Regions from separate parts of the Pseudomonas sp. CGJS7 genome, predicted to be linked through region 2. Evidence: riboswitches for the same ligand, from Rfam matches in the RefSeq annotation. Region 2 holds a riboswitch; each other region holds the start of a gene.
The links. A riboswitch is a leader RNA that binds a small molecule or an ion and turns the genes downstream of it on or off. The one in region 2 is predicted to bind cobalamin.

Region 1 (9,666 bases), on a different contig from region 2:
GTTGTCCATGAATGCTTCGTCGACCAGCAGCCAGCCACCGCGAGCAGCCAGGCGAGCATGCCAAGCCAGCAGGCGTTCGCGCGACACCCGCTGGCCGGTCGGGTTGTTGGGGTTCACCAGCACCAGCACATCGAGGCCGTCGAGCGCAGCCTCGACTTGCGCTTCATCCAGCGCCAGCAGTTGATGCCCCGCCCGTTGCCAGGCATAGGGGTGTTCGGCATAGCACGGCGTCAGCACGCCAACCCGGGCGGTTGTACGCAGCAGCGGCAAGGCCTGTATCGCGGCCTGGGAGCCGGCTACCGGCAGCAACTGGCGGGCGCCGTAATACAAGCGCGCGGCGTCCTCCAGGCCGTCCTCGGTTTCCGGCAGGCGGGCCCAGGCGTCGACGGGAATCGGCGGGACAGGAAATGGCCAGGGCGCAATGCCGCTGGACAGGTCGAGCCACTGCTCGCGGGGGATACCGTATTGCTGCACCGCGCGTAACAGGCGGCCACCATGTTCAAGCATTGATATAGGCCCCCAGGCAGATCATCAGCAGCCACAGCCACACGCCGCGCTGCACCAGCTGCCAGCCGCGCTCGATGGCATCGGCATCGGCCACTGGCCCCTCGCCCAGACGCGGCCGCTCATGCAGTTCGCCGTGGTACACCGCCGGGCCACCAAGCTCGACGCCCAGCGCGCCGGCGCCGGCAGCCATCACCGGCCCGGCGTTGGGGCTGTCCCACAGCGGGCCCTGCTTGCGCCAGCAGGCCAGGGCCAGACGGGTCTTGCCCAACAGGGCATAAGTCAGGGCCACCAGCCTTGCAGGTATATAGTTGAGCACATCGTCGATGCGCGCCGCGCACCAGCCAAAGCGCTCGAAACGTTCGTTACGGTAGCCCCACATGGCATCCAGCGTGTTGCTCAGGCGGTACAGCACCACACCGGGCGCACCGGCCACCACAAACCAGAACAACGCGGCGAACACTGCGTCGCTGCCGTTCTCCAGCACCGACTCGGTCGCCGCTCGGGCCACCGCGGGCTCGTCCAGTTCGCGCGTTTCGCGGCTGACCAGGTAGCCAACCCGGCGCCGAGCCTCCGCCAGGTCGCCCTGGCGCAAGGCATTGGCCACCGGCAGCACATGCTCGCCCAGGCTGCGCATCCCCACCGCGCAGTAAAGCGCCAGCACATCAACCAGCCAGCCAATATATGGCAGCCACGAAAGGACCAGCGCCACCAGGGTCAGCGGCACCACCGCCAGAAACCACGCGCTCACGCCGTGGCTGCGCCAGCCGCGCCCCCCCGCATTCAGGCGGCGCTCCAGGTTGCCGGCCATGTTGCCGAACGCCACCAAGGGGTGGCGGCGCTGTGGTTCGCCCAGCAAAGCGTCCAGGGCCACCCCGGCCACGGTCAGCAAGGCCACGCTCATTGACGCTCTCCCCATTGGTTTTCGTAAAGCATTTCACTCAAGGGCCGCTCTTCGGCCCAACTTTCCTGCACCAACATCGGCACCGGATAGAACTCGGCGACCGGCCCAAGGCACAGTACCGCCACCGGCTTGGCCCCGGCGGGCATGCCCAACAGCGCGGCCAGCGCCAGCGGGTCGAACAGCGACACCCAGCCCATGCCCAGCCCTTCGCCACGCGCGGCCAGCCACAGGTTCTGGATGGCACAGGCCAGCGAGGCCAGGTCCATCTCCGGCAGGGTGCGGCGGCCGAAGATGTGTGGCTCGCGGTTGTCCATCAAGGCCGCCACCAGCAGCTCGGCACAATCGTTTATGCCCTCCACCTTCAACTTCATGAATGCATCGGATCGCTCGCCCAACGCCTCGGCCGTGCGTACCCGCTCCGCCTCCACCAAGGCCTGGATGCGCCCGCGCAGGTCACGCTGGGTGATGCGGATAAAGCGCCACGGCTGCATTAGCCCGACACTGGGCGCCTGATGTGCGGCGGCCAGCAAGCGGCCAAGCAGTTCGGGCGCCACCTGGCCACCCGCAAAATGGCGCATGTCGCGGCGCTCGCCGATGACCCGGTAAATGGCGGCGCGCTCGGCGTCGCTGTAGGCGTGATCATTCATGGTCGCAACAGCGCCGCCGCCGCATCCGGGCAGGAAGGGAAATAGAAGTGCACGTAAGAGGCCGTCAGCCGGCCCAGACGATAAACCGCCTCGTTGCCACGCCCGCCGTTGGGGCTCAGACCCCGGGCGATCGGTTCCAGCGCAGTGCTGGTCAGCGAATGGTGATAGGTGTGACCGCGCAAGGTCCCCTCCGGCAGTTCCACCGCCTGCAGCGCCAGGGCAGCCAGGCGCTTCTGCATGGTCGCCTCACCCGGCAGCAGGCCGAGCAGTTCGGCACGTTCGCCGGCCACGTCAGTCAGGGCATCGAGCAGGTACAGCATGCCGCCGCACTCGGCCAGCAATGGCTTGCCCTGTGCGTGGTGGGCGCGGATCGCCTCGCACATCGGTGCGTTGGCGGCCAGCGCATGGTGATGCAGCTCAGGATAACCACCCGGCAGATACAGGCTGTCTACCGCCGGCAGTTCGTGGTCGTGCAGCGGCGAGAAGAACACCAGCTGGGCACCTTGGTTGCGCAACAGGTCGAGGTTAGCGCCATAGATGAAGGCGAACGCCTCGTCCCGCGCCACGCCAATGCGCACACCGGCCAGCGAGGCAACGCTGGCTTGCGGTTCCGGCTCGGCAAAGCTGACTGGCGGCGGCAACGCCGCATCGCAACTGGCGCCCAGCGCTTCGGCGGCAGCGTCGAGGCGGGTGTCCAGGTCATTCAGCTCGCTGGCCTGCACCAGGCCCAGGTGGCGGCTGGGCAGCTCGATGCCGCGCTCGCGGGACAAGCCGCCATACCAGCGCAAGCCCTCGGTCAGGCTGCCTTCGAGCAGTTGCGCATGACGCAGGCTGCCTACCCGATTGGCCAGCACGCCGGCGAACGGCAGATCGGCCTGGTACCGCGCCAGGCCCAGGGCCAGGGCGCCGAAGGTCTGGGCCATGGCTGTGCCGTCGATCACCGCCAGCACCGGCACGCCAAAGTGGCGCGCCAGGTCGGCGCTTGACGGGGTACCGTCGAACAGCCCCATCACCCCTTCGATGAGGATCAGGTCAGCCTCGCCAGCAGCTTCCCACAGCAGACGACGGCTTTCCTCGGCACCGATCATCCACAGATCCAGCTGATACACCGGCGCGCCACTGGCCCGTTCGAGAATCATCGGGTCAAGAAAGTCGGGCCCGCATTTGAACACCCGCACCTTGCGCCCGAGGTTGCGGTGCAGGCGGGCCAGCGCAGCAGTGACGGTAGTCTTGCCCTGGCCAGAGGCCGGCGCCGCGATCAACACGGCGGGGCAGTGCCGCGATCGACTCACAGTTCGACGCCTTTCTGTGCGCGGATACCGGCCTGGAAGGCGTGCTTGAGCATGCCCATTTCGGTCACGGTGTCGGCCAGTTCGATCATCTCGGGCTTCGCAGCGCGGCCAGTGACAATCACATGCTGCATGGGCGGGCGGGCCTGAATGTCGGACAGTACCTGGTCCAGGTCGAGGTAACCATGTTTGAGGGCGATGTTGAGCTCGTCCAGCACCACGAACTGTACACCCGGGTCCTGCAGCAACTGGCGCGACACCGCCCAGGCGGCTTGCGCAGCGGCGATGTCACGCTGGCGGTCCTGGGTTTCCCAGGTAAAGCCCTCGCCCATCACGTGGTAGCGCACCTGTTCGGGGAAGCGACGGAAGAACAGCTCCTCGCCGGTGCTGTTGCGGCCCTTGATGAACTGCACCACACCGCATTGCATGCCGTGGCCCAAGGCGCGCGCGAGCATGCCGAAGGCCGAACTGCTCTTGCCCTTGCCATTGCCGGTCAGCACCAGCAGCAGGCCACATTCGTTAGGGGAATTGGCGATGCGTTCGTCGATGACCGCCTTCTTGCGCTGCATGCGCGCCAGGTGGCGTTCGTCGCGTTCGGTGGAATCGCTCATCAGGGTTCTCCGCTGGCTGGCACCACAGCAATGCGCGGCGACAGGTAATAGGCAGGCAAACGGAGAACGCGCAGAGGCCATGGCTGGGCGCCACGGTGCACCGCGCATCACCCTCCGTGATGCCGTTGGCAGTATCAGGCCGGTCTCCGGGCTTGTGAGTGGGCCTTGGCCCTGGCCTGCGCGCCTTCCCGGATGCTGGCACCCAGTGGCCCTGCGCGGCCTTTTACTCATCCACCGTTGCGGGGGCAGCGCCGGAATCGCGCCATGCTGGCGCCCACCGGCTTCCCAGTTTCACCCTGCCCAGTCGGGGCTGGCAGGGCACCTGAAACACGCCGCGAAGGTTAGAGGGTTGCACCGGGAGCGTCAATCGAAGCGGGTGGTCTGGCGGGTGAGCAAAACACCTTGAATCCAGGCAGCCGGTATCGGCCCCAAGCTCGAGGGGGCCGCTAAACAGGCATGGATATCAAGGGTTCTGTGCCAGATGCCCTTGCGGAATCACCCGCTTGGCCTGCAGGTAGGCCTTGGCCCAGTAGCTGTTTGACAGGTAGTCCAGGCGCACGGTGCCACCGGTGGAAGGTGCATGTACGAAGCGGCCGTCCCCGACATAGATGCCGGCATGGCTGACCTGCGAGCCGCCACTGGTGGCGAAGAACACCAGGTCACCAGACTGCAGCGAACTGACATCCACCGTCGGTGCGCGCATGACAATCATCTCTCGCGTCGAGCGCGGCAGGCTGATGCCAGCAGCATCACGGTACACATACTTGATCAGGCCGCTGCAGTCGAAGCCGGAGTCCGGGGTATTGCCCCCCCAACGATAGGGCGTGCCTACCAGACCAATGGCGCGAATCAGCACGTCATCGGCAATCGGTGAAGGACTGGGCTGGCTATAGGTAACCTGCGGCTGTACCACAGGGGCCGGCGCAGGCGCACGGCTGGAGCATGCAGCCAGCAAGGCTGCCAAGGAGAGAAATGCGAAGCGCGCCATCTTTACCATGGCCAGAACATCCTGTCTGAGACCGCTGCGCTGCAGCCGAAAAGAGTTGAGAGTTTAGATTAGACGCTTTCTGTAAATGCGCACGGCGGCGAGCTTTTTTTCAAAGCATCACCGCCGCGGCAGGGTACATCATTTTGATATCAGTTGCGCGCGATGTTGGTCGGCGCCATGGCCAAGGCGCGCTTGGCTTCAATGAAGGTCTTGCTCCAGTAGCGATCACCGAGGCTGTCGATGCGCACACCGCCACTGCGACGGCTGCTGGAGTGGATGAACTGGTTGTCACCCAGGTAGATGCCGGCATGGCTTACCCGGCCGCGGCCATTGGTGCTGAAGAACAGCAAGTCACCTGGCTTGAGCTTGTTGCGGGCCACTTTCGGCGCATCAACGTTGATCATTTCACGCGTGGAGCGCGGCAGCGTCATGCCCGCCTCTTCGCGGAACAGGTAACCGATGAAGCCACTGCAGTCGAAGCCGGACTTTTCCGAGGTACCACCAAAGCGGTAGCGGGTGCCGATCAAGGACATGCCGCGCTCGAGAATGCTGTCAGCCAGAACCGGCAATTGGTAAGGCTTGCCGCCGGAGAAAGACGCCAGGTCATCTTCGGTGGCCAGCTCTTCCGGCTCGCCGAATACCGACGAGGAAGAGGCCTTGGCCTTGATAGCCGATTGTGCAGTGATCGGGGTGTGATCCTGGGGCTGAGATACCGGGCCTTGGGCCGCGCAGCCAAAAAGCAGGGTCACGAGTGCGAGTGGCACGAGGGGTGCGAAGCGCTTCAGCATGGGCACGACCGTGTCTGTAATCCTTTAGAAGGGTGAAACTATGCCCTCTATCATGGCCATTTGCAAATTTTATCGAAAAAGATGTGACTTTTTTGTTTTACCGCTCTGGCCCAGGGTTTTCAGGGGGTTACCAGCCGAGGGTTTCCTTGAGAAACGGAATGGTGAGCTTGCGTTGTGCCTGCAGCGACGCCTGATCGAGGCGCTCGAGCAAGTCGAACAACGCGCTCATGCTCCGCGCGCCACGGGTGAGGATGAAATGGCCGACTTCGTCGGTCAGGTGCAGGCCACGGCGCGAAGCTCGCAGCTGCAAGGCGCGCAGCTTGTCTTCGTCGGACAGGCCGCGCATCTGGAACACCAGGGCCAGGGTCAATCGCGACTTCAGGTCCGGCAGCTTGATCGGCAGCTCACGCGGTGATGCCGAGGCAGCCAGCAGCAAGCGTCGGCCGCTGTCGCGCAGGCGGTTGAACAAGTGGAACATGGCCTCTTCCCAATCCGCCTTGCCGGCGATCACATGCAGATCGTCGATGCACACCAGTTCGTACTGGGCCAGGTAGTCGAGCAGTTCCACGCCACGGTCGAGCAACTGCGCCAGCGGCAGGTAGACAGCGGGCTCGCCACGTTGCTGGAAGCGATGGGTGGCGGCCTGCAGCAGGTGGGAACGGCCAACACCCTGCTTGCCCCACAGGTAGATAAGGCTCTCGGTCCAGCCGGCGTCGGCTTCGCATAGCCGCTCGACGTAACCCAATGCCGCAGCATTGGCGCCCGGATAGTAGTTGATGAAGGTGGCGTCATCGCGCAGGCGCACACCCAGGGGCAACTGGATCGGTGGTTTCATGCTCGCGGGCGGTCGACGGGACCGCTGGGGGCCTTTGGTGAACAATCTGCAAAGTCTATACCCGCAACGCGGGGCGCACAATCTCGACTGCAGATAGGGCAAGCAAAATCAACAAGTTGCGCAGCACAAGCGAGCGGCGGATGCAGGACAAACCGTGCTCAGCGCCCGCGAGATCGGGCGCCGCGAGGCGACGCTCAATTTCGCGGGCGCGAAACAGCTCAAGACGAAACACAGGGTGTTCAAAGCTCCGGGTCGATGTTCCCAGCGTACATATCCGATTCCTTGTACAGGGCATGCACATGCCGCAGCAGCACCATGATCACCGCCGCCACCGGCAGCGCCAGCAGCACACCGGTGAAGCCGAACAGTTCACCCCCGGCGAGGATGGCAAAGATCACCGCAACCGGGTGCAGGCCGATGCGATCGCCCACCAGCAGAGGGGTCAGCACCATACCCTCCAGCGCCTGCCCGACCATGAACACCGCAACGATGCCCAGCATCGGGTACAGGTCGCCACCGAACTGGAACAGGCCGGCCACCAGCGCGGCACCAATGCCAATGATGAAGCCCATGTACGGCACGATGGCCGCAAGGCCTGCAAGCATGCCGATCAGCAGACCGAGTTCGAGCCCCACCAGCATCAGGCCGGCTGAATAGATGACGCCCAGGGCCAGCATCACCATCAGTTGCCCGCGCACGAATGCCCCCAGCACTTCATGGCATTCACCTGCCAGGCCCATCACCTGCGGCTCGCGCTGGCGCGGCAACAGGCCGCGCAGCTTGCCCATCATCAAGTCCCAATCGCGCAGCAGATAGAAGCCCACTACCGGGATCAGCACCATGTTGGCCAACCAGGCCACCAACGCCAGGCTTGAGGCAGTGGCCTGGGACAGCAGCATGCCGACGATATCGGTGGTCTGCCCCATGTGCGCGCCGATGGCGGCCTTGATCTTGTCGAATTTCCAGAAACCATCGGCCAGGCCAAGGCGGCTCTGTACCCACGGCAGTGCGACATGCTCCAGCCAGTCGAGCATCTGCGGCGCCAATTCGTACAGGCGCACCAACTGCTTGGCCAGCATCGGCACAAGCACCAGCAACAACGCCAACAGCAACAGGGTGAACAGGCCGAACACCACCACCACACCCCAGGTACGCGAAAGCCCCAGGCGCTCGAGACGATCGACCAGCGGGTCGGCCAGGTAGGCCAGCATGATGCCGACCAGGAACGGCGTAAGAATATTGTGCAGGCTATAAAGCAGCACAGCGATCAGCAGTGCAGCGCCCAGCCAGATCCAGCGACGCATGTCAGTCACGGCAAGCGCCCCTTACCAGCGAAAACGCAAGCCGTCGAACGGCTTGGGTGCTGGCTGCGCAGGCGCGGGCTGCGCGGCTGCGGCGTCCACTGCCGGTACTGGCATGGCCGGCACCGCCGGTGCCTGCTCGACCGGCACTTCCTGCAGCTTGGCCAGGCCAAGCTGGGCACGTAGCTGTTCACGATTGCCCGTAACCCCGTAGGTCAGGGTAGTGCCTTCAGCCGCCTGCAAGCGTGGGCCATAGGGCTCAAGCACGCGGGCCAGCTCGGCATAGCGCTGCAGGTTCATGCCCTGCACTTGCACCTGCAACTGGCTGCTGGCACCCGGCCGGGTAACGTAGCGTGGCGCCAGGCGGCTGCTTACAGCCATCATCACCGCGTCAGCCAAGGCGGCCTGGTCGGCGCCCTCGGCAGTGCCCTGCTCACGCTGGTCGCCCAGCCACAGCTGCCACTTGCCCTGCCACTTGCCGTCGGCTTCCTGGGCGTGTACCGCCAGCAAGGCATCGGCGCCGTAGCGCTCGGAAGCTTCGCGCAGTGGCGCCGGATCGTTGCCTTCGATCTGCTTGGCATTGGCGACCAGCTGCTCCTGCAAGTCGGCCAGCGGCAAGCGCAACGGCAGACCCCGGTGCTGGGCGGCGCGGCGCAGGGGTTGGGCACTGGCCTGGCCATCACCGACCAGGTTGCTGCCCTCGACCGTGTCGTTCAACCACCACCCCAGTATCGAGGGCCGGTTACTGCCCCACAGTGCCAGGCCAGCCTTGCGCAAGGCCCGCTCGGTGCTACCTGGGTCGAACTCGACCACTACCGACTCGGGCGGGCCGGCTTCGCTGCCCACCTGGTTGATGATTTGCTGTGGGTCCTTGCGCAGCTCGGCCAATGCAGGGCTCTGCACGGCCTTAGGGTCACCGGTCAGACGCTGCACCAACGTGTCCAGGGCTTTGACTGTGGCCGCGGTACGGGCTTCGGCGCCCGGCCCGGTGACCGGCTCGCGCACCTGATAAAGGCCGGAGACATTTTCAGCCAGGGCAGTGGCCGAGATCAGGGCCAGGCAACCGGCTGCCAGAATATTGAACAAACGCATGGAGGATTCCTGTCCAGTCGAGCTTCAAGCCGTAAGCTTCAAGCTGCAAGAAAAAGCAGGCCGAGCGCCGGGCTGCATTGTTGTGCAGCGTAAAGCTCGTTGCTTGCAGCTTATACACATGCAACCGCATCAACCACCCTCCAGCTTTTTTCAACAATTACCGCCCTGCCCGTCGGCCTGAGGATGGCCGCTGCCCGGCAACCCTGATAAAATCGCGCGCCTTCACAGACCACTGACGTTTCAGACCGCCGCCGCTTATCAGCCGGCCTTGGCCGTCATGGTCGTTTTTAAGAATCCCTCCCTCCTAAAGGCCTGGATCAATGAGCAAGCAACCCTCCCTGAGCTACAAGGACGCCGGTGTAGACATCGACGCCGGCGAAGCACTGGTCGAACGCATCAAGGGCGTGGCAAAACGCACCGCACGCCCTGAAGTCATGGGTGGCCTGGGCGGCTTCGGCGCCCTCTGCGAGATCCCGGCCGGCTACAAGCAGCCGGTGCTGGTCTCCGGCACCGACGGCGTCGGCACCAAGCTGCGCCTGGCGCTGAACCTGAACAAGCACGACAGCATCGGCCAGGACCTGGTCGCCATGTGCGTCAACGACCTGGTCGTGTGCGGCGCCGAGCCGCTGTTCTTCCTCGACTACTACGCCACTGGCAAGCTGAACGTTGACGTGGCCGCCACCGTGGTCACCGGCATCGGCGCCGGT
Region 2 (9,666 bases):
TGCCGCTGCTGAGCGAGATCGTGGTGCACGAGACCTGCACCGCGGGTTGCCGTTACCGCGGCTGATCGCTGCGCCGGGCACCGGCGATCCGCCCGGCGCCGTTCCAGCGAAGCCGTTGCGATCGTCGGCGCCGCGTCCGCGTCTGGCCCGCCCGCGCCCGTTTTCGCGAAAGCCGCACAGCGATAACGCGCACGCCGGCCGCAATCGGCGCGCGGTCATTCGCCCGCCTTGGTTCCGACACATCCGGCCGCCACGCTCGGCCCAAGCGGCCGTCCGCGCCGCGCAAACGCGGCCCCGGCCGCGCTTTGCCCAATGCGCCGCTTCGCCCGCAACTAGCTGAATAGGCAGGTTTTCTGAACCGTTCACGACCGCTGGTCGGCCCGATGTTGCATCGCAACAAAAGGCCGCCTATGCTGCATCGCACAATTCAGTCGTTCTCCGTCTGAACCTCTCCAGGAGCTAAGCCATGTACCAGCAATTCAACGAACAGTTCGCCGCCGCTACGCGCCAGTTCGCGGACACGGCCGCTCAGGTCAACCGTCTGGCCCTCGACAACGCCGAGGCCGTGTTCGGTCTGCAGATCGCCGCGATCGAAGACCGCGTCAACGCGACCTTCGCTTTCTTCGGCGAAGCCGCTGAAGCCCGCGACGCCGATGCGTTCAAGACCCTGTGGCCGAAGGGCGTGCAGATCGCTCGCGAGAACATCGAGCGCGCCGTCAGCACCGGTCAGGAAGCGTTCGGCCGCACCTTGAAGGCCAACGAAGCCATCGCCGAGCTGGCCAAGTCGCAGATCGAAAGCGCTGCCAAGGCCACTCAGGCCAACGTCGAGAAGGCCACCAAGGCCGCGACCAAGGCTGCCGCTCCGGCCGCCAAGTAAGTATTCGCCGCCCGCCGACTCTCTCCCGGCGGTCTGATGCGATTAAGAACCCGGCAGCGCGAGCTGTCGGGTTTTTTCTTGGGCTATTGTTGGGACTAGAGCGGCGGCCTTGCCCTCACCCCAACCCTCTCCTGCAAGCGGGAGAGGGAGTCAGGCAGTCCCCTCTCCTGCTTGGCGGGAGAGGGCTAGGGCGCGGGCCGCTCTTAGCGCCAGACGTCCCTTCAGAAAACAGGCTTGACTCTGGCCGCCAACGCCGCCGGATCCGGTTGCTCCGCATACGGCAAACGCCCCCAGCACGGCACCGGCAAACGCTTGCGCAGAATCTCGAAGTTCTCATCGCTGCGCTCCATGTGCGGATCGATGCCGTTGGCGATCCAACCGACCAACTCGGCGCCGTCGGCCTGGATCGCGCGCACGCTTAGCCGGGCGTGATTGATCGCGCCCAGGCGCAAGCCGACCACCAACACCACCGGCAAGCGCAGCGCGCGGACCAGATCGATCTGATCCAGCCCCGCGCTGATCGGCGCGGCCCAACCGCCGACGCCTTCGACCACCACCGTTTCGGCCAGCGCGGCCAGGCGCGCGTGCGCTTGCACGATGATGTCGAGCGAGATCTCCACGCCGGCTTCGGCCGCGGCGATTTCCGGCGCCAACGGTTGCGGCAAGGCGTAGGGATTGACGTCCTGGTAGCGCGGCGTCGGCGAACTGGCCGCCTGCAACAGCAACGCGTCCTCGTTGCGCCAGCCCTCATCGCTGGCCTGGCAACCGCTGGCGACCGGCTTCATCCCCACCGCGCGCGTGCCGCCGGCGCGCAAGGCGTGCAGCAGGCAGGCGCTGGCGATGGATTTGCCGATACCGGTGTCGGTGCCGGTGACGAACAGGCCGCGCGGGAGCGGTTGAGACGGGGACATAGGCAGGATTCGCTGAGAGGGCGGCGGGAACCGGCGGCGCGTGTGACTGACCTCGCGCTTTTCGGCGCCGCCGACCGGCCATGGTAGTCGCGGCGAGCGCCGCTGCTACACTCCGAAGATGTTTACAGCCTCCACACTTTCGGGCGGTAAGTCCGAGCAGTACGCCCAATTGGTCGAGCAAGCGCGCGCGCTGCTGGACGGTGAGAGCGACCGCATCGCCAACGCCGCCAACCTGTCGGCGCTGGTCAATCAGTCCCTGCCCGAGCTCAACTGGGTCGGTTTTTATTTCTACGACGGCCGCGAACTGGTGGTCGGTCCGTTCCAGGGCCTGCCGGCCTGCGTGCGCATTCCGCTGGACAAGGGCGTGTGCGGCGCGGCGGCGAGCAGCCGCCAGACCCAGCGCGTGGCCGACGTGCACGAGTTCCCCGGCCACATCGCCTGCGACGCGGCATCGCGTTCGGAAGTGGTGGTGCCGTTGCTGCGCGACGGCCAGTTGCTCGGCGTGTTCGATCTGGACAGCCCGGTGCCGTCGCGTTTCGACGCCGACGATCAGGCCGGGCTGGAAGCGCTGGCGCGGGTGTATGTGGAGTCGCTGGCATGAGCGCGCCGAAGATGCGCAACATCGGCCCCAAGAGCGCGGCCTGGCTGCGCCAGGTCGGGCTGCGCACGCACGAGGACATCGCCGCGGTCGGCACGGTCGAGGCGTTCATGCGGGTCAAGCGCGCCGGCTTCAAGCCGACCTTGAACCTGCTCTACGCGATCGAAGGCGCGCTGCTGGACTGCCACTGGCAGGAGATCAGCGATGAGCGCCGGCAGGAGCTGATCCTGGCCGCCGACGCCGCCACCGCGCTGTTGCCGGCGCCGCGCAACAAGCCGGCGGCCGCGCCGGTGCGCACTACGGTGCATGCGCAGGAAGAGCGGTTCGATGAGCCGGGTGGGTTCGGTGGCGGGTTCGGTCGCGACGACGAGGATCGTGGCGATGAAGGCGATGGTCCGTCGGACGACGATGGGCGCGACGAGCACAGCGACGATGATCGCAACGATTGAAGTAGTGGGGCTGCGCTGCGAGTCCGCCGGCCCTCATCCGCCCTTTCGGGGCACCTTCTCAGCCTTGCACACCCTTCGGGCGCCGCAAGCGGGAAAAGGGCTCGATCCCTCGCCCCTGCGCTCTAAGCCCCTCTCCCGCTTGTGGGGTGAGGGGTCGCGCTTACGAGCCATTGGCTCGCGCGACACCGAACGCCCGAACGCTATGCGTTCGGGCCGGGGCGTGGGTTGGGGTGAAGGCCGCCAGGCGCCCCGCCCCCACATCGCGTACACTGCGCCCCGCTTCGAGGTGACCCCACGGCCCAGCCGCCGGGGTTGAAACGGGAAGCCGGTGACGCGCCAAGGTCCGGTCGGACACTCCGACCCGCCCCGCCCATTCCGGCACTGCCCCCGCAACGGTAAGCAAGTCAGGTCGCGGCCACCGCCACTGTGCTCAGTCACGGGAAGGCGCCGCGCCCGGGAATCGGCCCGCGCCGTTCCGCTTGCGAGTCCGGAGACCGGCCTCGACGCGCCACAGGTTGCGATGCGGAGGGCATTGCGGCGGCTACAGCGCCTTCGCGCGCTGCCTTGCCTGCCCGCACGTCCCTTCCCCGCCGCCGCCCATTAGCCGTTTTCGTCGCGCGCTGGATCGCGCGTGCGCTGGAGTCCCCACATGCGTTGCCTGAACCTGTCCCTCGCCATCGCCTGCGCGCTCGCGCTGCCGGCCACCGCCGTCGCCGCGCCCGCCGGCGCGCCCACCGACCTGGATCAGGTCGTGGTCACCGCCAACCGCACCGCGGTCAGCGTCAACGATCTGCTGACCCCGGTCGAAGTGCTGGACCGCGCCGACATCGAGCGCAGCCAGGCGCGCGATCTCAACGACCTGCTGCGCGGCCGCGCCGGCATCACCCTGGCCAACCAGGGCGGCCAGGGCAAGTTGACCACGCTGTTCCTGCGCGGCAGCGAATCCGACCACGTGCTGGTGCTGGTCGACGGCATCCGCATCGGTTCGCCGACCTCGGGTCTGGCCGCGCTGCAGGATCTGCCGCTGGAACTGATCGACCGGATCGAAATCGTGCGCGGCCCGCGTTCGAGCCTGTACGGCGCCGACGCCATCGGCGGCGTGATCCAGGTGTTCACCCGTCGCGAGCAGCAGGGCTTCGCCCCGCGCGTGCACGCCGGCGGCGGCAGCAACGGCACGGTCGAGTTCGGCAGCGGCTTCGGCGGCCGCAGCGGCGGCAACTGGTTCGGCGCCGACTACAGCTTCCGCAAGACCCAGGGCATCAACGCTTGCCGCGGCGCCGGTTTCCCGGTGTTCGCCGGCTGCTTCACCACCGAGCCCGATCGCGACGGCTACGAAAGCCACGCGCTGTCGCTGCGCGGCGGCGTCGAGTTCAACGAGCAGTGGAGCATCGAAGGTCAGGCGCTGCGCGCGGAAGGCCAGAACTCCTACGACGGCGACTTCGGCAACTACTCCGAAACGGTCCAGCAAGTGATCGGCGGCAAGCTCGATTGGCGTCCGTCGGAGGCGGTGCATGTGCAGCTGAGCGCCGGCCGCAATGTGGACTCCTCGCAGAACTACGACCTCAAGGGCACGGCCGTCGGGCCGGCCGGGATTTCTCCGAAGCAGCGCATCGGCTTCTTCGATACCGATCGCGATAGCGCGACCTTGCAGGCCGATTTCAACCTCTTCGAAGGCCACGTGTTGACCGCCGGCTTCGATTGGCTGCGCGACCGCGTCGACAGCAACACCACTTACGACGAAATCGAACGCGACAACAAGGCCGGTTTCGTCCAGTACCAGGGCCGCTTCGGCAACCAGTCGTTCGAAGCCAGCGTGCGCCGCGACGACAACGAGCAGTTCGGCGGCCACACCACCGGCGGCGCCGCGTGGGGCCTGAACTTCGCCGAGAACTGGCGCGTCACCGTGGGTTACGGCACCGCGTTCAAGGCGCCGACCTTCAACGAGCTGTACTACCCGTTCTTCGGCAACGCCCAGCTCAAGCCGGAAGAATCCAAGACCTGGGAAATCGGCCTGGCCTACCGCGGCGACAACTTCAATGCGCGCATCGACGGTTTCGACACCCGCGTGGATGAGCTGATCACCTTCGACTCGGCGATCAACCTGCCCAACAACATCGAACGCGCGCGCATGCGCGGCGCCGAGATCGGTATCGACACCACCTTCGCCGAGTGGACCCTGGCGGCGAGCGCGAGCTGGCTGGACACCGAGAACCGCGTCGGCTTCGCCCGCGGCAACGACCTGCCGCGCCGCGCCAAGCACAGCGCCCGCATCGACCTGGACCGCGCCTTCGGCAAGTTCCGCGTCGGCGCCACCGCGGTCGGCTACGGCTCGCGTTACGACGATGTCGCCAACAGCGTCCGCGTCGGCGGCTACGGCACCCTGGATCTGCGCGCCGAATACGCCTTTACCGATGCGCTGAGCCTGCAGGCGCGGGTGGCCAATGTGTTCGACCGCGAGTACGAAACCGTGTCGTACTACAACCAGCCCGGCCGCGAGTGGTTCGTGACCTTGCGTTACGCGCCCAAGCCCTGATTCGGCGGCGAGCGTTCAAGCAAAAGCCCGGCTTAGGCCGGGCTTTTTTTTCGAAGATCGTTGTGCAGGAACTGCGATCGCACCGGCGCGGTAGCTTCATTGGCGCGGTCGCGGCTCGCGCCGCTCCTACAGGTAGGCCATGTGCCTATTTCGTGATTTTGCCCGCAGCCCTGTAGGAGCTGCGCGAGCTGCGACCGCGAATCGACAACGATCGCGCAAGTCACGCCACCGCCGCGTTCGACCACCAGCCCTTACCGCCAAGCCCACGCACGCAACCGCGCCAGTTCCGGCGAACGCCAAACCGCCACGCCGTAGGGACTGGAACACAAGCGATGCTCCGGGTTCGCGACGCGGCTTTGCGCATCCGCGCCCCAAGCCGTCGACGCGACCCGCGCGTGCAACTCGGCCAATCCCTGCGCGCCGCATTGCGCCGCGTGTTCCAACGCCAGCACGAACTCCGCCGGTTCGGGATAGAACGGCGACAGGCTGCTCGCACGCAGTTCGTCGTCACCGGCCCAACGCAGGGCCGCATCGAGCATCGCCGTAGCTTCGGCGACGCCGGGCAGGTGCGACAGATCGATCGAGGCGAGAAAGGCCAGAACATTGGCGGTGGCGGTGCAATCGACCAGATCGAACAGCGCGCCTTCGCGGCTCCAGGTGGCGAAGGTGCCGATCCGCAGCCACGGCGGATGCAGCATCGGCAGACGCGCGATGCGCCGGCGCGCGATGGTCATGCAAGCGGTGCGGCGCGCGTCGGCCAGGTCGATGCGGCCGGCACGCAGCAGTTCCAAGGCCATGATCGCGGTGTCGTCGACGTCGTCGGGCAAGTCCGGCGCCCAATCGGGTCGCGCGTCTTCGGGCCAGAAGCGGAAACCGCCTCGCGCGGAGCGGCAGGTCTGCAAGGCATCGAGCATCGCGCCCGGCACCGCCAGTCCGCGTTGGCGCAATGTGCGCACCGCCAGCGCGGTGACGAAACCGTTGCGGTCGCGGTGGCGGGCGCCACCCTGGCTCACCTGGCTTTCGAGCAGGTACGCGCGACCTGCATCGACGCGCGGTCTTGTCTCGGCGATGGCATCGTTCGCGCAAGCCAAGTCGATACGAGCGCCACGGCAAGCACCGCCGGCCGCACTCGGATCGACACGGCGCATCCGCTGCGCCCTGCCGCTCATGTCGGCCGCACGCCGCATTGCACCCAGGCATTGCCGGCGATGTCCGCGCCGACGCCGACCATGCCGTGACGCCAGCGCCCATCGTCCGGTCCGCTCGCCAATGCCTCGTACACCTGCGCCGACGCGCCCTCGCCCAGCCCGCGCAGGCGCGCGCTCACTTGCGCGTCGTCGCGGAAGATCGCCTTGGCGAAGGTGAACCAGGTCAATGCGCGCACCTGGCCGTCGGCCGACAGCGCCAGACTGATGCCGGAAGGACGCGGCAGATCGTCCGCCGGCAACACCTGCATCAAGCGCCGCGACATCGGCTCGGCATCGCCGAGGGTGGCGCGCGCCAAGCCGCGCAGGCCGTTCAAATCCAACTCGTTGGCGCGCGCGTAGCACTCCACGCTGCCGTCGGGATTGACCCCACACATGCGCCAGAACATCAACGCCGAATCCAGCGCCGGGTGCGCCTGCCGCCAACGCTCCGGCAAGCGCCCTTCCGGCAGATCGACATACAACTTGCTGGCCAATCCGTCGCCATGCCGCGCCGATGCCCAGGCGCCGAATTTCAACCGGCCTTGGCGTTGATGGGCGAACCATTCGCTCAGATCGCCGCGCCAATCCAGGGCTTGCGCGGCCTGCGCCAAACGCTCGTGCTCGGCGACTTCCGGCGCGGCCACTTCGGCGGTCCAGCGCACCGCGGCTTCGCGCGAAGTCCAGGCGAACTCCACCGGCAAACCGGTGTTGGTCAGGCGGCTGAAACTCCATGCGACCTCCGGCCAACACGAGCCGTGCAGCGGCGCCAGCACCCGGCCGAGCATGGTTTGCGCGGCGTCGGCCTGCGCGGGCAGGACCGCGCGCAGGCGTTGCAAGGTGGCGGCGACCGGCGCGGCCAGATCGGCCGCGCCGTGGCGCATGTCGTGCATTCGGGCTGCAAGGTCGGCGTGCGGGCTCATCGGCTGGCCTGTTCTGCGCTGTGGCGATCCATCGCGGGCGGTGGCGGCGTTCATCGGCTTACAGCACCGCCACCAGTTCTTCGGTTTCGTCCACCCACGCGCGCTGGTCGAACTGCCCTTGCATGCCGACGAAGGTGAAGCGGCGGCGGTACTTGCGCTTGTCGCCGTTCTTCAAGGCGATCCGCAACTTCATCGGCTCGGTCTGGCTGCCGGCCATCTCCAGACGCTCGCTGCGCTTGTAGCTGCCGTCCTCGTACTTCACGTCGATGTAGACGCGCTTGACCATCGCCGGGTCGAACACCGGAATGAACTCCAGCTGCAGCGCGTCCTCGAAGCTGTCGTGGATCAACAGCTCGGGCACGTCGATCTCGACCGGCGCGGTGGCCGGGTCCGCCGCGGCCACGCCCTTGCGCCGCTGCACGATCTGATAAGTCACGCCGCGATTGGCCGGCGCCGGCTTGGCCCCGCGCAGACGCCAGGTCTTGGGCCCGGAGTTGGCGGTCAAGGTCAGCGTGGTCTTGGGCTCGGGCGTGGCGTAACCGCGCGCCTGCAGCTTGACGTCGATCGACTCGACCACGTCCCAATCGATATCGCCGGGCGTTGCGGTGATCTGGCGGAACTCGACGTGTTCGTACGGGTTGACGAACAAGGTGCGGTCTTCGGTCCTGGCCGCCGGAATCGTGTACGAGGTCTTGTCGGCGGCCCAATCGGATTGCGGATCGAAGTGGTACTGGTAGGACGCGGCGTAATCGATGTCGCGGGTCGCGTTCATGAACACTTCGAAGCGCTTGACCCCGACCTCGCCCGGGTTGAACACGAAATCGGCGTGCTTGTGATCGCGCGGCTTGGTCTTGTCGCCGTAATCCAGCGCCACTTGCGCCGACTTCAGATCGATCGGCTCGAACGCGATCGGCATGCTCGCCTCGACCGCGAACTGACGGAAGAACGGATCGTCCAGGTCGATTTCCTTGAAGTACTTCGACTTGTCGCGCAGATCGCCGAGCATCAGGCCGAAGAACCCTTGCGGCGCGAAGGTGCGGCGGGTGGCTTCGGCGCGGTTGTAGCGCAGGGTCAGTTTCTTGCGTTCTTCCTGGCGCACGAACTTGAGCTTGAGCGACAGGCTGACCGCGGTCGGCGGCGTGGGCAACGTCGGCGGCGTCACCGGCGGCGTCACCGGAGGAGTGACGGGCGGAGTCACCGGCGGCACGACCGGAGGAACGACCGGCGGCACCACCGGCGGGGTGACCGAAGCCGGACGGCGCAAACGTCCGTGCCAGCGATTGGGCGTAGCGCCGGCGGCGCGGCCGGTGACGTGGACGACGCGGTTGTCCGGATCGCCGCCCATCGGCGAATGGGTGCCGGGCCGGCTGCTGGCCGGGACGTCGCCATTGGCGGCCTGGGTGGTCACGGTGATCGGCACGCCGGCGCGGCGGGCGACGGCGAGGGCGACATCGAGCCGCCGTTGCGACAGGCGCCGGTTATAGATTTCGCGCTGGCCTTCGGTCGCGCCGTTGGCGTGCTCGTGGCTGGCGTAGGCCTGGAAATTGAGATTGCGCGGCGCGGGCAAGCCGCGGATCCACGCCATCAAACGCTCGGCACCGCGCTCGCTGCCGCTCCAGTTGCCGTCGCCTTCGATCCGCAAGGTGCCGGAGGCGTCGCGATAACGCGGGTCGTTGGTGGTGTTGTCGACATACGCGCGGAACTGGGTCGACGGTGGGTTGGTGTTCCAGCCGGCTTCGGCGGGTTTGTCGAAATCGAAGAACAGGCCGAAGGTCTGGTCTTGCGCGGTCGCCGGCCATTGCACGTCGATGCGCTTGGCCGAATCGGGATTGACGGTGATGGCGACGCGGCCCTGGGCGTCGGCGGCGACCACTTGGTCGTCGACTTTCACCACCGCGCCGGCGCCGGTGACGGTGATGGTTTCGGCCAGGCCGCTGGCGGCCGGGGTGTGGGTGACCGACAAGCCCGCCGGCAGCGGCGAAGGTTCGGTCGAGTCGACGCTGAGCACCGCGGGTTGGATCTGCGGCGCGGGCGGCGTGCCGGTGGCGCCGCCGGTGCCGGTGCCCGCGCTGGTGCCGGCGCTGCCGCCGCTGAAGCCGCCGCCGGGAGCGCTGGTGCCGGGGGAGCCGGTGCCGGGAGTACCAGTTCCGGGAGTGCCGGTTCCGGGAGTTCCAGTGCCCGGAGTGCCGGT
Region 3 (9,666 bases), on a different contig from region 2:
CGCAATCGCCTGTCGCAACTCGTCCATCGTTAGGAGTGTTCAATGAATCGCAAATCGCGCATCTTCGGATCGTGCCTGGGCCTGATCGTCGTAACCGCGTTGCCCGCCCATGCCCAGAAGGACCGTCAGGTCTACGAAGACGCGATCGCGCGTTCGGCCGAAGTCTGTCCGGACCATTCCAACGACCGCACCCGCCCGGGCGTCACGGCGGTCCCGGCCGCCGCGCTGAAGACGCTGCTGTCGCGCGATATGGCGCTGTGCCCGGACCGCCGCCTGGACAGCACCACGCCGGTGGTGTGGTACGGCAAGCAGGGCGTGTTCGCCTGGAACCCGGTGGTGAAGGGCGCGCCGAAGGTGTTGGCTGCGCGCGTGGTCGCGGCCACCCGCGGCGACGACTTCCCCAAGGAGACGGTGGTGTGGAAGGCCAACGGCAAGCTCGCCGAAGGCGCGTTGGTGCCGTCGTTCCGCAAGCGTTGATCCGCACGCACCCAAGCTTCGCGCCAACACGCGCGAGCCGTTCGCAATGAACGAGCAAAGGGCCGGCGCATGCCGGCCTTTTCGTTTGAACGCGGCATGAAGGCGCGTTCCCGGCGTCGGCGCCGGAATGATGAACGCGAGATACACCGACTGCGCGCACGCCGTCGGCAGCAACGGAATTTTTATTCTCTAGCGGGCATTGCGCTCGGTATCGTTGCGCACGTCGACCGCAGGGCCGCGCGGTCTTCATGTTCCGGCTGATCGATACAAGCTCCCACGCCGATCCACGGCGGTTCGTTCGGGCTGTTCGATCCGCTCAAGCACGCGGCCGATTCCAAGGTTTTACCGAGCTTCCGAATGCGTGTGCGAGCGCTCATTCGGACACGGCCGCGTCGACATCGGCCATCGCATTGCAGACGCTTCGAAGGACGAATGAACAAAGCCGGCCCGCAGCAAGATGCCTGGATCCATGCGAGCGCCTTGCTGATCGCCGTCGCGGCGACGCTGTTCGCCGGCTGGCTGTTGTTTTCGTTGCCGCCGCCGCCGCCCGCGGCCGAACCGATGGACGTCGTTCTGATCGAGCCGGCGGCTTCGCAGCCGCCGACTGAAGAATTCATCGAGATTCCGGCCGCGGCCGCAACGCGGCCGGCAACGTCGTCGCGACTTGCGCCCACGCCGCCGCGTTCGACCGCGAGCGCGCCCGTCATCGCCCCGCCAGCGGCGCCGCGCCCCAACGACGACTCGCCAGCGCCGCCGGCTCGCCCGCGTTTGTATACCGCCGATGGCCGCGTCGCGATCGGCGTGAGCCCCGAGTTCGATCCCATGCGCGCGCCCGAGGCGCGCGCGCCGGGCGATCCCGACGATCCCAGGCTGGCCGCGGCCAAGCGCAGGTTCGAGCGCTCGGTGCCGATCCAGGCGCAAGACTCGATGTTCGCCAAGGATTGGAAGACCGACGGCAATCTCGCCGACGGGCTGATGCAGAGCGCCAAAAAGGGACTGAAGAAAATCGTCGACAAACTGCCCGGCAAGAAACAGATCCAATCCGCGCAAGCGCGTCCGCCGCCGGCGGTGCGCTTCAATCCGGCCCTGCACGAACGGCCTTCGGATTTGGGCAGCGAAGCCACCGGCGATGCCTACAAGGCCGCGCCCATCGCCCAGGAGCCGGTGCCCGGGCTGGACGGCGAAGCCAGTCGCCGCATCCGTTGGGCGATCGGCGAAGTGGAAGCCGATCACCCCGGTTGCGATCGCGCGCGCCTGCGCAAATTGCTGACGCCTGCGCTCACGCATTTGAGCGAACTGGAAAAAGTCGAACGCGCCATGGCCAGCGGCGTCGACCCGATCCGCGCCGAGCATCTGCTGCCGCGTTCGGCCGACATGGCCTACAACCAGGCGCGCCGCGCGATCTGGTACGCGAAGCAGCAACTGGCTACTTGCGCGGCCTGACCCGCGAGCGCCGGTACTGGCCGCTCGCGCGAGGATTCGGGCACGGCGCGATCGGCCGCGGTCACCAGCGATAGCGCGCCGAAGCGACCCAATTGCGCGGCTCGCCCCAGCCGACGCTGCCGTCGTACTCGGAGATGCTGTTGTAGTAGTACTTGTCGAACAGGTTGTTGACGTTCAACGACAGCGACAGCCGGTCGTTGATCTCGTAGCGCGCCATCGCATTGACCAAGCCGACCGCGCTTTGCCTGCGCACGTGAGTGCCGACATGCAGCAGTTCGTACGGCGCCTGCGCCGAGCGTTCGGGCGAGAGCGGGTAGCCGGCGACGGTGTGGTACGCGCTCTGCCATTGCAGACCGCCGCCGACGGTCAGGCGCCGCCACGCGCCGGGCAGGCGGTAGGTCGTGGACAGCCGCAACAGGTTTTTCGGGATGTAGGTGTTGATGCGCTGGCCCGCGCCGTTGCGGGTGATGGCGTGGGTGAAGCCGCCGTACAGGTTCCAGTCGGGCGCCAGTTGGCCGGAGAACTCGAATTCCGCGCCCTTGGTGCGGTTGCCTTTGCCGCTGGACACGTACGGCGAACGGCCGCCGGGTGTGAGGTAATTGGGCGGCACGTTCGGGTCGGCGATGGCGAGGTTGTCCTGCACCGATTCGAAGTACGCGAACGAAGCGTTGAGCCGGCCGTCCAGGTACTCGGCCTTGGCGCCGATCTCGTAGTTCTTGCCGATCATCGGTTCGATCATGCGGTCGTTGCGATCGTATTGCTCCTGCGGGAGGAATACGTCGGCGTAGCTGGCGTACAGCGAGTAGGTCGAATTCAGGTCGTAGACGAGGCCGGCGTACGGGGTGATTTCGTCGTCGACGCGGTAGCCGTCGCTGATGCCGCTGAAGGCGCCGGTAGCGCGGTCGAAATTGCGCGTCCAGGTCTTCCAATTGCTGACCCGCGCACCCAGCAGCAGTTTCAGCGGATCGGCGAGGTTGAGCCGCACGGCGAGATAGCCGCCGCCTTGATCGGTATGCACCGCATTGTCGCGATGGCCGGTGCGGTAGGCGGTGTAACGCGGCGCTTGGCCGCGCCAGGTCCACAGGTTGTAGGCATCGAGCACCACTTCCTCGCCGCGCAGCGGCCGCGTCGCCGGATCGAAGTCGGTGCCGAGCGTGGTGCGCGTGCGCGAGAAGCTGTTGTAGCCGAACACCAGTTGATGCTCCCGTCCGAACAGGCGGAACGGGCCTTCGGCGAACGCGTCGAAGGTGTTCTGTTTGTCGGCCGACCACGAGATCACCGCACTGTCGGTGTAGGGGCCGCCGCCGTCGCGGTCCGGGTAATCCCACGGCATCATGAAATACAGCTGGCCGCCTTGCATGTCGATGGTGTTGTGGGTGGCGATCGCGCTGAGATGCCAGCCGTTGGCGAAGCTGTGGTCGAGCCCGGCGAAATAGGTGCGCTCCTCCAGCGGCCACGCGCTCGATTTGGCCGCGGTGCTGAACGAGCGCGGCGGATTGATCCGGCTGCCGTCGCTGTACCAGTACGAGACGTTGTTGGTGTTGATCACGCCGCCCTGATCGGTGCTGGTGGTTTCCAGGCCGATCCGCAGCAGGGTGTTGTCGCTCAAGTCGGCTTCCAGCGTGCCGTAGAGGGTTTTTTTCTCGGTGCTGTAGTAGTCGATGAACGACTCGCGATCGGTGTAAGCGGCGGCGACGCGGCCGCGCACGCGGCCGTCGGCGAGCAGCGGGCCAGACACGTCGCCTTCGATCCGGTAATTGTTCCAGCGGCCCACGCTTGCGTTGACGTAGGCCTCATGGCGGCGGGTCGCGCGCTTGCGGATCATGTTGACCGTGGCCGAAGGTTCGCCGGTGCCGGTCATCAGGCCATTGGCGCCGCGGACCAGTTCGACCCGTTCGTAGGCCACCGAATCGCCGCCGACGTCGGGACGGCGGCCGCCGGGGAATTGCTGCACGCCGTCGACCTGGATGTTGTTCACGTCCAGGCCGCGCGCCATAAAACTCGGGCGTTCCAGGCTGGAGAGATTGTTGACGAAGATGCCGGTGGTGTTCTGCAACACGTCGGCGATGGTGACGTAGCCGAAGTCTTCGATTTGCTGGCGGGTGATCACGGTGACCGACTGCGGGGTCTCGCGTTGCGTCAGCACCATGCGCGTGGCCGAGACCGTGGCCGGCGCCGCGTACGAGTCCAGCGATTCGGCGGTGACTTGGACCTGCTGCAGGTTCTTGACCTGGTCCGCATCGGCGGCGTCTTCGGCCTGCGCGCTGGTGGCGCCGAGCGAAAGCAGCAAGGTAAGGGCCGAAAACAGAGTGCGACGCGCAGGCGTAACCAAACGCCGCGGGTGCGCGGCAGTGCGGGAGGAGGGCATGGGGGCGCAGGCGATTTGCAAAGGAAGATGGGAATCATTATCGTTTGATGCGGTCGTCACACGCAATATGCATGCAGCGACAATTCGCGGTGTCGGCGATTCGATGCGCCCGAACGCGATCGGCATGCGGGGTAACGATTCAATCGTTGCGATGCGTTGCGAACCGGCCGACTGCGCGCTGTCGAGTCAGTGGGTCAGTCGGCAAGTCTTTGTATCGATCGCGCGATCGCATTCGGATCCACGTCGACGATCGCGTCCGATTCTCCGCTGCCAGCCGCACCGATCGAGCGGTGATATGTGTGACAAACAGCATCACGCCGCAGCGGCTTCGCATCGCCAACAACGCGATTCACGGTTGCGCACCGCATGCGCATCGTGGCACCGCGCGCGCCATGCGCCCGCGCATGCGGCGCCGATTCCGCCGAACTGAATGCGCGCCGCCGCGCTGCCGCTTGTCCGCGACCATCGCCAAGCACTACACTCCGCCCGCCACAGGTGCCTTGCCGTCGGTCCATACCGGCGAGCAGGGTGAAACGGGAAGCCGGTGCGGACCTAACCGTCCTATTCCGGCGCTGCCCCCGCAACGGTAGGCGAGAACACCCGACGTAAACCACTGCGCTCGCGCGGGAAGGAGTCGGGGTGATGCCACGGCATCGCTCGCAAGCCCGGAGACCGGCCCGTGGCGGACATCGGGAGATGTCCTTCTCGGGTGTTGCGGCGGGCAACCGGACGAGCTGATGCGATGCGGCGTCCGTTCGCCTTCGTGTCGTCTTGTCTGATCTCTCCGCGGCATCCGCTTTCGCGGGTGTGCGATACGGAGACCGACCATGAACGAGATGCATCGCGTTGCGACCGACGTCGCGACGGTCAAGCTTTTGATCGACGGCGAGTTCGTCGAATCCACCACCACGCAATGGCGCGAAGTCGTCAATCCGGCGACCCAGGCGGTGCTGGCGCGCGTGCCGATGGCAACTGCCGATGAGGTCAACGCCGCGGTCGAGTCCGCCGCGCGCGCCTTCAAGACCTGGCGCAAGACCCCGATCGGCGCGCGCGCGCGGATCTTCCTCAAGTATCAGCAGTTGATCCGCGAGCACATGAGCGAGCTCGCCGCGATCCTCACCGCCGAGCAGGGCAAGACCTTGCCCGATGCCGAAGGCGATGTGTTCCGCGGCCTGGAAGTGGTCGAGCACGCCGCGGCGATCGGCAACCTGCAGTTGGGCGAGTTGGCCAACAACGTCGCCGGCGGCGTCGACACCTACACGCTGCTGCAGCCGCTGGGCGTGTGCGCCGGCATCACCCCGTTCAATTTCCCGGCGATGATCCCGCTGTGGATGTTCCCGATGGCCATCGCCACCGGCAACACCTTCGTGCTCAAGCCGTCCGAACAAGACCCGCTGGTGACCATGCGTCTGGTCGAGCTGGCGTTGCAGGCCGGCGTGCCCAAGGGCGTGCTCAACGTCGTGCACGGCGGCGAAGACGTGGTCAATGCGATCTGCGATCACCCCACCATTCAGGCGGTGTCCTTCGTCGGCTCGACCAAGGTCGGCACCCACGTCTACCAGCGCGCAACGCTGGCCGGCAAGCGCGTGCAATGCATGATGGGCGCGAAGAACCACGCCGTGGTATTGCCCGACGCGAACAAGGAACAAACCCTCAACGCGATGGCCGGCGCCGCGTTCGGCGCGGCCGGACAGCGCTGCATGGCCGCGTCCACCGCGGTGTTGGTGGGCGAGGCGCGCGGCTGGATTCCCGAGTTGGTGGCCAAGGCGCGCACGCTCAAGGTCAACGCCGGCACCGAGCCGGGCACCGACGTCGGGCCGGTGATTTCCTGCGCCGCGCGCGAACGCGTCGAAGCGCTGATCGCCTCGGGCGTGGAGCAGGGCGCGGTGCTGGAACTCGACGGCCGCAAGCCGGACGTGCCCGGTTACGCGCAGGGCAACTTCATCGGGCCGACGATCTTCTCCGCGGTCGAACCCGGCATGCGCATCTACCAGGAAGAAATCTTCGGGCCGGTGCTGGTGATTCTCGGCGTGGACACGCTGGAACAGGCGATCGCGCTGATCAACGCCAACCCCAACGGCAACGGCACCGCGATCTTCACCCAATCCGGCGCGGCCGCGCGCAAGTTCCAGGAAGACATCGACGTGGGCCAGGTCGGCATCAACGTGCCGATTCCGGTGCCGGTGCCGCTGTTCTCGTTCACCGGTTCGCGCGCGTCCAAGCTCGGTGACCTGGGTCCATACGGCAAGCAGGCGGTGATGTTCTACACCCAGACCAAGACCGTCACCGCGCGTTGGTTCGACGATGAAACCTCGGGCCAGGGCGTCAACACCACGATCAGCCTGAAGTGATGGCCGCCGTCATGGACTGGCAGGTCGCGGCGGCGTTGCCGACCGGGCTGAGCGAAGAACAGGCGGCGTTCCGCGAGGCCGCGCGCGATTTCGCCTTGGCGCAGTTGGCGCCGCACGCGGCGCATTGGGACGCCAACAGCGTGTTTCCGCGCGAGGCGATCGCGCAGGCGGGCGAATTGGGTTTCTGCGGGTTGTACGTCGACGAAGCGGCGGGCGGTTCCGGGCTGACCCGCCTGGATGCGGCGATCGTGTTCGAAGAACTCGCGGCGGTCGATCCGTCCACCGCGGCGTTCATCAGCATCCACAACATGGCCACCTGGATGCTCACCGCGCACGCCAACGACGCGGTGCGCGCCGAGTGGGGGCGGGAGTTGGCCAGCGGCCGGCGCCTGGCGTCGTACTGCCTGACCGAACCCGGCGCGGGCTCGGACGCGGCATCGCTGCGCACCCGCGCGGTGCGCGACGGCGATCATTACGTGCTCAACGGCGCCAAGGCGTTCATCTCCGGCGCCGGCTCCACCGACATGCTGGTGGTGATGGCGCGCACCGGCGGCGATGGCGCACGCGGCATCAGCGCGTTCGCGGTGCCGGCCGACAGCGCCGGCATCGGTTATGGGCGCAAGGAAGAGAAGATGGGCTGGAACAGCCAGCCCACCCGCGGCATCGCGTTCGAAGACGTGCGGGTGCCGGCGCAGAACCTGCTGGGACGCGAAGGCGACGGCTTCAAGATCGCGATGAAAGGTCTGGACGGCGGCCGCCTCAACATCGCCAGTTGCTCGCTAGGTGCGGCCCAGGGCGCGTTGGACGCGGCCCGGCGCTACATGGGCGAGCGCCGCCAGTTCGGCAAGAAGCTCGCCGAGTTCCAGGCCTTGCAGTTCAAGCTCGCCGACATGGCCACGCAGTTGATCGCCTCGCGCCAGATGGTCCACACCGCCGCGCGCAAGGTCGACAGCGCCAGCGCCGACGCCACGGTGTGGTGTGCGATGGCCAAGCGTCTGGCCACCGACGCGGGCTTCTGGATCTGCAACGAGGCGCTGCAGATCCACGGCGGTTACGGCTATATCCGCGAATACCCGATCGAACGCCTGCTGCGGGACTGCCGGGTCCATCAGATCCTGGAAGGCACCAACGAAATCATGCGCGTGATCATCGCGCGCCACCTGCTGAACACCGACGAGGAATTGCGATGAGTCTTGCCGATAAGGCCTACACCGGGCTGAAGCTGGAGATCGACGGCCACACCGCCGTGGTCACCCTGAGCAATCCGCCGGCCAACACCTGGACCCGCGACAGTCTGGCCGCGTTGCGCGATCTGGTCCGCGATCTGGACGGCGAGCGCGAGGTGTATGCGCTGGTGATCGTCGGCGAAGGCGAAAAGTTCTTCTCCGCTGGCGCCGACCTCAAGCAGTTCGCCAGCGGCGACAAGGCGCTGGCGCGCGAGGCGGCGCGCCGCTTCGGCGAGGCGTTCGAAGCGCTGAGCGCGTTCCGCGGCGTGTCGATCGCGGCGATCAACGGCTATGCGATGGGCGGCGGCCTGGAATGCGCGCTGGCCTGCGATCTGCGGATCATCGAGGAACAGGCGCAAGTGGCGCTGCCGGAAGCGACCGTCGGGTTGTTGCCGTGTGCCGGCGGCACCCAGAACCTGCCGCGTCTGGTCGGCGAAGGCTGGGCCAAGCGGATGATGCTGCTCGGCGAGCGGGTGGATGCGGCGACCGCGCTGCGCATCGGCCTGGTCGAAGAAGTGGTCGGCAAGGGCGAGTCCAAGGCGCGCGCCCTGGCCTGGGCCAAGCAGGCCGAGAAGCAGAGCCCGATCAGCGTGGCCTCGTGCAAGGCCTTGATCCAGGCCACCCGCACCCAATCGCACGCGACCGCGTTGGTGCGCGAGCGCGAGGCGTTCGTGGACTTGTTCGACAGCGCCGATCAGGTCGAAGGCGTGGCGGCGTTCCTGGAAAAGCGCGCGGCGCAATGGAAGAACGCATGAACGCCTCCCTGCAGGAAATCGCGACGTCGGCGCCGGTGTTGTTCGAGGAACGCGCGGTCGCCAACGGCCGCAAGCTCGGCATCGCCACGCTCAACGCGCCGGCGACCTTGAACGGTTTGTCGCTGGAGATGGCGACGCTGCTGGACGCGCAGTTGGCGTCGTGGGCCGGCGACGCCTCGGTGGCGCTGGTGGTGCTGCAAGGCGAGGGCGAGAAAGCCTTCTGCGCGGGCGGCGATCTGCACGGCCTGTACCGCGGCATGAGCCAGTACCGCGCGGCCGGCGGCGGCGACATCCGCAACAACGCCCAGGCGAGCGAGTTCTTCGCTACCGAGTACCGCCTGGACTATCGCATCCACACCTATCCCAAGCCGCTGCTGTGCTGGGGCCACGGCATCGTGATGGGAGGCGGCATCGGTTTGATGGCCGGCGCCAGTCATCGCGTGGTCAGCGAGCGCTCGCGGCTGGCGTTTCCCGAAATCACCGTCGGCCTGTACCCGGACGTCGGCGGCAGCTTCCTGCTCAATCGGGTGCCGCGCCGCGCCGGGTTGTTCCTGGCCCTGACCGGCGCGCCGTTGAACGCCGGCGATGCGATCTACGCCGGGCTGGCCGATCACTACGTGCCCGAAGCGCAACGCGGCGCGGTGTACGCCGATCTGGTCACCGCGGCCTGGTCGGGCGATGCTGCGCGCGATCGCGATCTGCTGAGCGGATTGCTGCGCGCGCGCGGCGAAGCCGCGCCGGCCGGTCCGCTGCAGCAGCACGCGAGGCTGGTCGAAACGCTGTGCAACGCGGAGGATTTGCCGACGGTGGTCTCGCGCATCGACGCGCTCGAAACCGACGATGCATGGCTGCAAACCGCGCGCAAGACCCTGGCCGCGGGTGCGCCCGGTTCGGCGCGCCTGGGTTATGAACTGCAGCGCCGCGCCGCCACGTTGTCGCTGGCCGATACCTTCCGCCTTGAGTATCTGGTGTCGCTGCAATGCGCGGCGCACGGCGATTTCGCCGAGGGCATCCGCGCCTTGTTGATCGACAAAGACCGCAACCCG

Region 1: it holds a riboswitch for cobalamin, as region 2 does, so the genes downstream of both, cobO (cob(I)yrinic acid a,c-diamide adenosyltransferase) here and btuB (TonB-dependent vitamin B12 receptor) in region 2, are expected to answer to the same signal.
Region 3: it holds a riboswitch for cobalamin, as region 2 does, so the genes downstream of both, V7787_RS24940 (CoA-acylating methylmalonate-semialdehyde dehydrogenase) here and btuB (TonB-dependent vitamin B12 receptor) in region 2, are expected to answer to the same signal.

What each region holds. Positions count from the first base shown of each region.
Region 1 is NZ_JBAMDI010000007.1:139,455-149,120, forward strand. Features, by position in the region: gene cobD (threonine-phosphate decarboxylase CobD) at 1-507, opposite strand, end outside; gene cbiB (adenosylcobinamide-phosphate synthase CbiB) at 500-1,408, opposite strand; gene bluB (5,6-dimethylbenzimidazole synthase) at 1,405-2,055, opposite strand; gene V7787_RS07055 (cobyrinate a,c-diamide synthase) at 2,052-3,347, opposite strand; gene cobO (cob(I)yrinic acid a,c-diamide adenosyltransferase) at 3,344-3,955, opposite strand; cobalamin riboswitch at 4,076-4,296, opposite strand; gene V7787_RS07065 (C40 family peptidase) at 4,419-4,952, opposite strand; gene V7787_RS07070 (C40 family peptidase) at 5,093-5,731, opposite strand; gene hda (DnaA regulatory inactivator Hda) at 5,859-6,566, opposite strand; gene V7787_RS07080 (AI-2E family transporter) at 6,806-7,879, opposite strand; gene V7787_RS07085 (DUF2066 domain-containing protein) at 7,892-8,959, opposite strand; gene purM (phosphoribosylformylglycinamidine cyclo-ligase) at 9,280-9,666, shown strand, end outside.
Region 2 is NZ_JBAMDI010000027.1:11,051-20,716, reverse strand. Features, by position in the region: gene queD (6-carboxytetrahydropterin synthase QueD) at 1-65, shown strand, start outside; gene V7787_RS17830 (phasin family protein) at 467-877, shown strand; gene bioD (dethiobiotin synthase) at 1,099-1,788, opposite strand; gene V7787_RS17820 (GAF domain-containing protein) at 1,907-2,389, shown strand; gene V7787_RS17815 (TfoX/Sxy family protein) at 2,386-2,835, shown strand; cobalamin riboswitch at 3,103-3,352, shown strand; gene btuB (TonB-dependent vitamin B12 receptor) at 3,485-5,368, shown strand; gene V7787_RS17805 (hypothetical protein) at 5,620-6,516, opposite strand; gene V7787_RS17800 (hypothetical protein) at 6,534-7,475, opposite strand; gene V7787_RS17795 (hypothetical protein) at 7,534-9,666, opposite strand, start outside.
Region 3 is NZ_JBAMDI010000045.1:9,440-19,105, forward strand. Features, by position in the region: gene V7787_RS24925 (hypothetical protein) at 43-477, shown strand; gene V7787_RS24930 (hypothetical protein) at 910-1,920, shown strand; gene V7787_RS24935 (TonB-dependent siderophore receptor) at 1,982-4,210, opposite strand; cobalamin riboswitch at 4,779-4,983, shown strand; gene V7787_RS24940 (CoA-acylating methylmalonate-semialdehyde dehydrogenase) at 5,125-6,639, shown strand; gene V7787_RS24945 (acyl-CoA dehydrogenase family protein) at 6,675-7,829, shown strand; gene V7787_RS24950 (enoyl-CoA hydratase) at 7,826-8,620, shown strand; gene V7787_RS24955 (enoyl-CoA hydratase/isomerase family protein) at 8,617-9,666, shown strand, end outside.